DNA from 2 places in the Thalassotalea castellviae genome. Region 1 is predicted to be linked to the other one. Evidence: predicted binding sites of a transcription regulator. Region 1 holds the regulator's gene; the other holds the start of a gene.

Region 1 (5,565 bases):
TGTTGAAAATGACGTGGTGTCACTGTCGTCTAGTAAAAATTTAAAACAGCCTATGCCTAACGAACAAAACTCTGCAGGGGGTGTTGATAGTTTATCGGCATTGCTTCAACGTAAAGTACAACGTGAACAAGCTAGTCAACAAGCAAAGACTCAATCTAACCTCGCGCAACAAGACATAGAACAACAGCTAAAAAGTTTCACTGATAGATTGGAACAAGGTTCGCTTTATACATCAAATAATTCAGAAAAACAGACCACTAGCGAACCTGTAAACAATCAACATAATTTTAGCCAAAATGAACATCAGGCTAATGAACCCTTAGAAAATCATCAAGCGTCAGGGATCAGTCCAGCAAGTAAAAATAATCGTGTAGATATTGGCGCGTCGGAAGAAGTTGAAAAGATGCGTAAAGAAATGGCGTCTATCAGAGAATTACTTGAGCACCAAGTATCAGGGTTAATGTGGCAAGATATGGCGAAAAAAGATCCTTGCAAAGCCTTGATGGTCAACCGTTTATTAAATATTGGCATTAATGATCAAGTTGCGGATCAAATCTCAAGCGCAATTCCTGTTCACAATAATGAAGAACAAGCTTGGGAGACGGCGAAAGAATTATTAGCTCAACAATTAAACACCACTAACAATGATATTATTCATCGTGGTGGCGTGGTTTCATTAGTGGGACCTACCGGGGTGGGTAAAACCACCACTATCGCTAAATTAGCGGCAAGATTTGCTCAAATTCATGGCGCGGACAAAGTGGCTATGATCTCAACAGACAGTTATCGAATTGCCGGTTTTGAACAACTTTCTACTTACGGACGTATTATTGGTTGCCAAGTAAAGCTAGCTAAAGATGCAAAAGCGTTAGATACTCTATTAGAGCAATATGCTGATAAAAAACTAGTTTTAATTGATACTGCAGGAATGGGGCAACGAGATATGCGTCTTTCTGAACATTTAACCGCATTAATGGCAAATTCTCGTGTTAGAATTCGTAATTATTTAGTGCTGGCTGCGAATACGCAACAGCGTGTAATGCAAGAAAATGTGGAACGATTTAAAAAAGTACCATTAGCGGGTGCTATTTATACTAAACTTGATGAAAGTCTAAGTATTGGCGAAATCATTGCAACTTCTATTCAAAATGGATTAGCAATAGGTTATCTTACTGATGGACAAAGAGTTCCTGAAGATATTAAAGTTGCAAATGCTGAAAAGTTAGTTACGCTTGCAGATAGATTAGCAACAAAAGTAAATTGCCAAAATTCATGGCGGCCAATGCCAACAAGTCATGCAGTGAGTATGTAAACAATATCGACGCAGATATTGAGCAAAATAGAGAAAAAATTAATGATAGATCAGGCGAGTGGCTTACGAAAAATGCAAGAAAATCATCAAATAAAAGTCATAGCAGTTTCTGGTGGTAAAGGTGGGGTAGGCAAAACCAATGTTTCATTAAATACGTCAATTGCCATGGCGCAATTGGGGAAAAGGGTTTTAGTCTTAGATGCTGATTTAGGCCTCGCCAATGTCGATGTAATGCTAGGTTTAAGAGTTCAACGTAATCTCTCACATGTATTATCAGGTGAATGTGAGCTTGATGATATTATTTTAAAAGGCCCTGCTGGAATCAATATTATTCCTGCTACCTCGGGCACTCAATCTATGGTGGATTTAACCCCGTCAGAACACGCTGGTTTAATTCGTGCTTTTAGTGATATGCGAACGCAATTTGACGTGTTAGTTGTTGATACCGCAGCAGGTATATCAGATATGGTGCTAAGTTTTACTCGTGCCGCACAAGATGTATTATTGGTGGTGTGTGATGAACCAACGTCAATCACTGACTGTTACGCATTAATGAAACTACTTAGTCGTGATCACGATGTCTTTAAATTTAAAGTTGTGGCAAATATGGTGAGAAGTCCAAAAGAAGGCCAACAACTTTTTGCTAAACTTTCCAAGGTATCTGACCGATTTTTAGATGTCGCTTTGGATTTAGTTGGCGTAATCCCTTTCGATGAAAATATTAGAAAATCAGTAAGAAAGCAGCAAGCAATTGTTGAGGCGTTTCCAGACTCACCTGCCGCTAAAGCCTTTAAAGCATTAGCGAGTAAAATTACTAAATGGCCAATTCCCCATCATCCATCTGGCCATCTTGAATTTTTCATTGAGCAGTTATTAGAAAACTAGTCAAAAGAGTAGACTACTTTGGTAAAAGCTAATACTTATAATGTTCACATTGATAAAAGCGCATTGCTTGAACAGCATACCGTTTTAGTCAAACGTATTGCCTATCACTTATTGGCAAGACTCCCCTCTAGTGTCATCGTTGATGACCTTATTCAGTCAGGCATGATTGGCTTACTTGAAGCGGCAAATAATTTCGATTCTAGCAAAGGCGCAAGCTTTGAAACTTTCGCTGGTATACGGATCCGCGGTGCCATGTTAGATGAAATACGCCGCGGTGACTGGACTCCTCGTTCGGTTCATAAAAATAGCCGAATGGTGAGTGAAGCGATAAAAGCATTAGAAGCACAACTTGGTCGTGATGTAACAGATATTGAAGTTGCTGAAAAACTTGATATTTCGCTCAATGAGTACCATCATATTCTTAGTGAGGTAAGTTCGGGTAAAATAATAGGAATTGATGACCTCGGCGTGAGTGAAGATGTCATTCAATCATTTGAAGATAAAAACAATCATGACCCCTATGAGGACATAGAACAAATTATCTTTAAAAAAGCGCTTTCTGAATGCATTACTACTTTACCCGAGAGAGAAGCTTTAGTACTGTCACTATACTATGATGAAGAATTGAATTTACGCGAAATTGGCCAAGTTCTCGATGTGAGTGAATCAAGAGTTAGTCAAATTCATAGTCAAGCATTACATAGATTAAAAGCTCGTATGCAATCTTGGCAAAGTTAAGTACAATATATACCAGTAGTTTTTTAGATTTAAAAATTTTGAATGATCTCCCTGGAGGGTGCCTTGGATAAAAATATGAAAGTGCTTGTTGTTGATGATTTTTCAACAATGAGACGTATAGTTAAAAATTTATTGCGTGATTTAGGGTTCACTAACATTCAAGAAGCTGATGATGGTAGTACTGCATTACCTATGCTTAAAGAAGGTGAATTTGATTTTGTAGTAACTGATTGGAACATGCCTGGAATGCAAGGTATAGACCTTCTCAAAGCGATTCGCGCTGATGAAAAGTTACTTCATATACCTGTATTGATGGTAACCGCTGAAGCGAAAAAAGAGCAGATTGTTATGGCAGCCCAAGCGGGTGTTAATGGCTATATTGTTAAACCATTTACCGCAGCAACGTTAAAAACTAAGCTTGATAAAATTTTTGAACGCTTAGGATAATTGGCACTCTCTGTCAGGTAAGGATGTTGCATGAGTAAAGATAATGGTGTGCATGTTTCTTTGGAACAAGCGAAAATGCTTGTTGAATACATAGAAACAGGGCAGCAAGATAAAGCGGACGACTTAATCGCTGAAATTCAGAATCCTATCAACACTGAATTATTTGCTGAAATAGGCAAGTTAACGCGACAACTTCATGATTCTCTTATGAATTTTCAAGTTGATTCTCGCTTGAACGATCTTGCTAATGCTGATATTCCAGATGCTAAAGAGCGACTAAATTACGTTATTACTCGCACAGAAGAAGCGGCTAATAAAACGATGGATGCCGTAGAATCAATCTTTCCGGTCGTTGATAATATTCAAGCGCAAGTTAAAGCAGTGAACCCGCTCTGGGATAAATTAATGAACAATGATTTATCGGTGACCGAGTTTAAAGTGCTATGTAAAGACATAGATGCGTTATTGAAAACGACAGACCGCGATACTGCACATATGCATGCATTGATGACCGATGTATTAATGGCGCAAGATTTCCAAGATCTTACCGGACAAGTGATTCGTAAGGTTATCGACTTAGTAAGAGAAGTTGAAGATAGTTTAATTAATATGTTAACAGCCTTTGGTATTTCTTCTGGTGAGGCTGATGAATCAGCTAAACCTAAAGTAGGTGAGAACCTAGTTGAAGGTCCAATTGTTAATGCAAAAGAAAGAGATGACGTGGTCGCTGACCAAGATGACGTTGATGATCTTTTATCTAGTTTAGGTTTTTAATAGGAGTTGCTGGATGTCTTATGAAGCGGATGAAGAAATTCTTCAGGATTTTTTAATCGAAGCTGGTGAAATACTTGAAAGTTTATCTGAGCAACTTGTAGAACTAGAAAATGATCCTGACAATGCTGATTTACTCAATGCGATTTTTAGGGGATTTCATACCGTTAAAGGTGGCGCGGGATTTTTAGCCTTAACTGAACTTGTCGATGTTTGTCATGGTGCTGAAAATATTTTCGATTTGCTTCGAAATGGTCAACGTTCAGTTTCTTCGGATTTAATGGATGTTATTTTACAAGCATTAGATACGATTAATGAGATGTTTGCTTTGGTGCAAGCAAGAGAAGAATTAGTTGCCGCAGATGCTGAATTACTTGCAGAATTGCATCGATTAAGTACACCTGAAGGTGCAGAGCCAGAAGCTGCAAGTGAGCCAGAACCTGTGGCAGAAGTTGAAACACCAGCAGTTGCCGACTCTTCCTCAAATGATGAAATGAGCGAAGATGAATTTGAACGTCTTTTAGATGAATTACATGGCGGCTCTCCGACTGCTTCTGCTGCAAAACCTACACCAGTTTCAAGCGATAGTAATGAAATTTCAGACGATGAGTTTGAAAATTTACTTGATGAATTACATGGCCAAGGCGCATTTTCTCCTGATATTGAGAGTAAAAACACGCCGGCAAAGTCTTCTAATGAAATTGATGATGATGAGTTTGAAAGCTTACTTGATGAATTGCATGGTCAAGGTAAAGCTCCGCAAAATACGACAAAACCATCTGCCCCTAAGCCAGTTGAAAAACCTGTAGCAGCAAAACCAACCCCAGCAGCAAAACCAGCTCCGGCAGCTAAACCAGCTCCGGCAAAAGCGCCAGCTAAAAAAGCCGCAGATAAAAAAGCTGCTCCAGCTGCACCACAGGGCGAAACAACGGTTCGTGTTGATACTCAACGTCTAGACCAAATTATGAATATGGTAGGTGAACTGGTGTTAGTGAGAAATCGCTTAACTAGTTTAGGAATGACCAAAGAAGACGAAGACTTAACTAAAGCGGTTTCAAATTTAGATGCTGTTACTACAGACCTTCAAGGGGCTGTAATGAAAACTCGTATGCAACCGATTAAAAAGGTCTTTGGACGTTTTCCGCGCGTTGTACGTGATTTAGCGAGAAGTTTAAATAAAGAAATTAAATTAATTCTCGAAGGTGAAGAAACCGATTTAGATAAAAACTTAGTGGAGGCTTTAGCGGATCCATTAGTGCATTTAGTTAGAAACTCTGTTGATCATGGTATTGAAGAGCCCGATCGAAGAGAAGCTACTGGTAAACCTCGAGAAGGGACAGTTGTGTTATCAGCATCGCAGGAAGGTGATCATATCTTATTAACCATAAGAGATGACGGTGCCGGCATGAATG
Region 2 (5,565 bases), on a different contig from region 1:
TTGGCGTTATGGGCAAAAACTTGGTATTAAATTTAGCAGACAATGGCTTTACCATTGCTGCATTCGATTTAGATAATGACAAAGTCTCTGACGCAATAAAACAAGATAAATTCGAAAATAACTCTGATATTGAAAGAGTTATCGGTTGTTCATCTTATACTGAATTATTGTCTAAATTAAAATCTCCTCATTTAATTGTGTTATCAGTCCCTGCAGGAGAGCCAGTTGATCAAGTGTCAGAAAGTTTAATTGGCGCAGGTATTCAACCTGATGATATCGTCATTGATACCGGTAATAGTTTATGGGTAGATACGGTCGCTAGGGAAGAAAAGTATAAAAATAACTTTATTTTATTTTCTTCTGCTGTTTCAGGTGGTGAAGAAGGGGCAAGGTTTGGACCATCGTTAATGCCGAGTGGCGCTCCCTATGCTTGGACAAGGATTCAACCTATTTGGGAAGCGATAGCGGCGAAAGTAGATCCGAAAACAGGTAAACCTTTAGAGCGAACCAAGCCCGGCCAAATAATTGAACACGGTGAACCTTGTACTACCTATATAGGTCCAGCTGGTGCAGGACATTATGTAAAAATGGTTCATAACGGCATTGAATACGCCGATATGCAAATTATCTGTGAAGCTTACCATGTACTACGTGCAGGGTTATCACTATCAACGGATGAAATTGCTGATATCTTCGAACAATGGAATCAAGGCCCATTAGATAGTTATTTAATGGAAATATCTGTTGAAGTGCTACGGCATAAAGATAATGAAGGTAAACCTTTAGTTGATTTGATATTAGATAAAGCGGGTCAAAAAGGTACCGGTCTTTGGACAGCAGTGAGTAGTCTAGAGGTTGGGGCACCGGCGCCAACAATTACACAAGCGGTTTATGCTCGTTCTATTTCATCTTTCAAAGAATTAAGGATTGCAGCAGAGCCTTTATTATCAGGACCTGAACAAATAACTTTCAGTGCTGAAGAGAAACATGCATTCATTGAAAATTTACATGATGCACTTTATTGCTCTAAGATTTGCGCGTATGCACAAGGTTTTCAGTTAATGAAATTGGCGGAAAAAGAACATGGCTGGCAATTAAATTTTGCTAATATTGCAAAAATCTGGCGTGCTGGTTGTATCATCAGAGCGGCTTTTTTACAATCTATCACCGACGCTTTTCAACGAAATGAAGATCTTGAAAGCCTTATCCTCGATGAGTTTTTCGCTCAACAATTAAGTAAAAATCAAATGTCTTGGCGTAAAGCTATTGCAAAAATTACTTTAATGGGGATCCCCGCAGGCGCATTGTCTTCTTCTTTATCTTATTATGATTCAATGCGAACTGCAGTGTTACCTGCTAATTTATTACAAGGGCAAAGAGATTACTTTGGTGCCCATACATTTGAGCGAGTTGATAAATCAAAAGGTAAAAAATATCATGTACAATGGGGAACGCCTGATAAAAACATGATTGAGATCTAAAATGAGCAACCAAGATGATATTTATAAAGATAAATTAAGTGACGACGCTTATCGCGTTTGTCGCTTAGCTGCTACCGAACAGCCTTTTACCGGTAAATATAATGATCATTGGCTATTGGGTGTTTACCACTGCGCGTGCTGTGAACAACCTTTATTTGAATCAAGCACAAAATTTAATGCCGGCTGTGGTTGGCCTAGCTTTTTTCAGAGTTTAGATGATCGGGTAAAGTATTTACCCGATGACTCCCATGGTATGCAACGTACTGAAATACAGTGTGCTGCATGCGATTCGCATTTAGGTCATGTATTTGATGATGGGCCAAAACCAACGGGTAAACGATATTGTGTTAATTCATTGAGTTTACACTTTCAAGCGAAATAATCTCACTCAAACAACCTCTTTAAAATTTTGGTGCGGTAAACGTTTCACTTAATATTTTATCGAGTGTTGTTTCTGCTACTTTATCTAAAAATTCCACTTTTAAATGGTGAAGTGCGACATAATTATCTAATGTCGTTTGTGAAAGACTGCTGTCATCAGGCATATATAATTGCAATACCCTTAACCAAATATATGATTGTTTTGGTTGCTTTTTATCGGCAAAGATTGATGATAATGATTTAAAAATTTCTGGGTTAATATCATTGCCATCTTTATATAACTCTAACGCATGAAAGAGTAGCTGTAATGTTTTATTTTGATCTCTTTTTATATAATAAGTAGCCAACTCATATTGCGACTCAGGTGTTTCTAATTCGCCTGTACCTTCTAGGGCTAAAAACTTTTCTAAGGCTTGTTCGTTTAAATAACGAGTCCAATGAAAATACAGTAAGCGTGGGTGTTCAGAGCCGCGCGTTTGCTCAGCTATTTCTTCAATCCTTTGGCGAGCTTTCATCATGTTTTCTATTCTACGGGTTTTCTTTTCTTTTAATTTAATATGCTCAATTTTTGAAGCGTGACTGACACATTTATTATAGTTTTCATAAGCAATCAATTGATTAAACTTTTGTAAGTCACCGGCAGTTTTTTTATGTGCTATATTTGCAGCACCAACGGCTATTCTCTCTCTTTTACACCAAGAATCTTCATGAAATTCTCCACAGATCTCCGGGTTTTCTTCACATAATTGTGAAAAACTCGGCCCTGAATCACATCCCGTCATAAGTAATAATGACAAGAGGAGAGTAAATAATAACGTTTGCATATGTGTGCCTAATATTATTGATAAATTTTATGTAACCTATGGCGAAATGTTTTATGTTCCATTACAATACGCACCGCATTTCACTATTGTGAATTCTAACTATAATTTATAATAGTACTTCGTTCAATTGACTGAAATAAAAAGGTTTACGCAATGACTTCTCATCTTGAGGAACAATATCAAACTAGTTGGCAAGAGCGCCAAACATTTGCTGAAAATATGCAGCCAATAATTGGCCAACTTTTTAGAAATAATGGTATCGAAATATCTGTTTATGGTCGTCCTTTAGTGAATGCTTCGGCAATCGATATAATTAAAGCACATAAATCTGTAGCACTTCATGAAGAAAGTAAACTTCGTTTACGCGAAAGTTTCCCGTTCGTTGAAGCATTAAGTAAAATGAATTTAGCTCCCGCTCGAATTGATGTCGGAAAATTAGCTTATCGTTATTTATTTAAAGGCGAAGCAAATGGTCTGTCAATTGAACAATTTTTAGAAAAAGAATTAGTAGACATTGCTAAAACCAACGATTTACTTGAATCGAAAGATATTGTTTTATACGGCTTTGGTCGCATTGGTCGTTTACTCGCGCGTTTATTGATTGAGCGTGCCGGTCCAAGCTCTACCTTAAACTTACGCGCTATTGTAATTCGTCCAGGTCAAGAAGGTGATCTTGCCAAACGTGCAAGTTTATTACGACGTGATTCTGTTCACGGTGCTTTTAACGGTAGTATCACAATTGATGAAGAAAACAATGTCATCAGAGCCAATGGTGCTTTTATCAAAGTAATTTATGCTAAATCTCCGGCTGAAATTGATTACACAGCACATGGTATTAATAACGCATTAGTTGTTGATAACACAGGTATTTGGACTGATGAAGAAGGTTTAGGCCAACACCTTAAATCAAAAGGTGTTGCAAAAGTTTTATTAACAGCTCCTGCCAAAGGTGATATAAAAAACATTGTTTATGGTGTAAACGAAGATATGATTTTAGCAGATGATAAAATCATTTCAGCTGCCAGTTGTACAACCAATGCAATTACGCCTGTTTTAAAAGCGATTAATGATAATTTTGGTATTAAAAACGGTCATGTAGAAACGGTTCACTCTTATACGAATGATCAAAACCTAATTGATAATTACCATAAAGCGCCTCGCCGTGGCAGAAGTGCTCCTTTAAATATGGTGATCAGTACAACAGGTGCTGCAAAAGCTGTGTCTAAAGCATTACCAGAGTTAAAAGGTTTACTAACCGGTAACGCGATACGCGTTCCAACGCCAAATGTATCAATGGCAATTATGAATTTAAACTTAAAAGAAGCGACCGACAAACAATCATTAAATGATTATTTACGTAATATTTCTTTAAATTCTAAATTACAAAACCAAGTAGATTATACTGCTTCAACAGAAATCGTATCAACGGATTTAGTTGGTTCTCGTTATGCAGGTGTGGTTGATTCACAAGCAACAATTGTTGATGGCGACCGTGCAGTATTGTATGTGTGGTATGACAATGAGTTTGGTTATAGTTGTCAGGTGGTAAGAGTGATGCTTGAAATGTCTGGCATTGCAGTACCAACACTGCCTTTGAATTAATTAATTCATCAGTCATACTAAAAAAGGCACATAAAGTGCCTTTTTTTATTCATGTTTTTTATACAAAGGCCGATAAAGTATATTAAGCTATAGCTTAAAGTTACTGATTTTTTATTCAGCACAGCAATTTTTAAGGGTTTTATATGTCAATAACAATCGCATCATCAAGTAATACCAATACCAATATTGATACAGGCCATGCGTTACTTACTGCAAAAAAAGTTCAAGATCAACAAGAGCTTGAAGGTCAGTTAGCGATGAAACTTATTGAAGGGGCGAATGTAGAAGCGGCTAGTTTACCGACAACGGCAAGTAGTGGTCATCATATTAATGTCAAAGTCTAAGCAACTGTCTATTAAATGCAACGAGCGGGTTTAGGTAAACCCGCATATTTTGTTGCTTGTTTAGCCGGCCCTTCAGGAAACAATCGATAAAGGTATCGACTACTTGCTTTTTCCTCGCCAAATTCTGCTTTCATTGCTTTAGTTAACGCTCGTATTGCTGGAGAAGTTTTATAGTTAAGGTAAAACTCTCTGACGAATGTGATCACTTCCCAATGTGCTTGTGTTAATTCAGTATTATCATTTTTGGCAAGTATTTCAGCCAACTCTCTGTGCCAATCAAGATAATTCACTAAATAGCCTTGAGCGTCAGTTTCTATTTCTTTCCCTTTAAATACTATATTCATTATTGCCAGGTTACCGAGTTATCATATTGAAATATTAGTTGATTAAGCTTTGCTAAATTAATACCGTTACTATGGTTTGCTAAGGTTATTCCACGCGCTATAGCGTGTTGTTCAACCACATAGATTTGCTGGCAACTAAGTTGTAATTCTTCAAAAATTTGATGATTAAGAGTGTAACAACCATCATCAATTAAAACGATTGAATCATCCGCTAATAAATTGTCGCGACAAAGCTCAATATCTGTATTTATAAAAGGTGAAAACCTAACTAAATGAAGTGTTTTTTTATTCATCTTTAAAACCTTAACAAGATATCACTGGCCGTTAGTTTAGTTGCAAAATCTTTTTTATCTAATACTTGAACATTATCAATATGGAAACATAAAGGTAATTTACGCTGAGTTAAACTTTCTTTACAAACATAAATATTTTCTAAATCATAAAATTCAAACGCTGAAAATGTTTTAAGAAAATCTTTCATTTGAATCGATTCAGGCTGCTGATTGTTAACTAATTGCCATACACCATCACCTTGAAAAAAGAGATGAGTAACTTGTTCGTATGTGCCCATAATAAGGGCAATATCCAA

Evidence for each region. Region 1 encodes FliA, which starts transcription of late flagellar genes. Its sites were predicted from a motif close to CTAAAGNTNNNNNNNNNNNNGCCGATA; they were not measured.
Region 2: the regulator FliA is predicted to act here: its motif matches at 4,337-4,363, upstream of RM573_RS00050 (cytoplasmic protein).

Annotation. Positions count from the first base shown of each region.
Region 1 covers NZ_JAVRIF010000002.1:159,274-164,838, reverse strand. Annotated here, with positions in the region: gene flhF (flagellar biosynthesis GTPase FlhF) at 1-1,312, shown strand, start outside; gene RM573_RS04440 (MinD/ParA family protein) at 1,355-2,197, shown strand; gene RM573_RS04435 (RNA polymerase sigma factor FliA) at 2,216-2,935, shown strand; gene cheY (chemotaxis response regulator CheY) at 2,999-3,382, shown strand; gene RM573_RS04425 (protein phosphatase CheZ) at 3,413-4,156, shown strand; gene RM573_RS04420 (chemotaxis protein CheA) at 4,170-5,565, shown strand, end outside.
Region 2 covers NZ_JAVRIF010000001.1:8,043-13,607, forward strand. Annotated here, with positions in the region: gene gndA (NADP-dependent phosphogluconate dehydrogenase) at 1-1,481, shown strand, start outside; gene msrB (peptide-methionine (R)-S-oxide reductase MsrB) at 1,483-1,863, shown strand; gene RM573_RS00040 (DUF2989 domain-containing protein) at 1,883-2,686, opposite strand; gene RM573_RS00045 (glyceraldehyde-3-phosphate dehydrogenase) at 2,840-4,288, shown strand; gene RM573_RS00050 (cytoplasmic protein) at 4,432-4,632, shown strand; gene RM573_RS00055 (TusE/DsrC/DsvC family sulfur relay protein) at 4,644-4,976, opposite strand; gene tusB (sulfurtransferase complex subunit TusB) at 4,976-5,269, opposite strand; gene tusC (sulfurtransferase complex subunit TusC) at 5,272-5,565, opposite strand, start outside.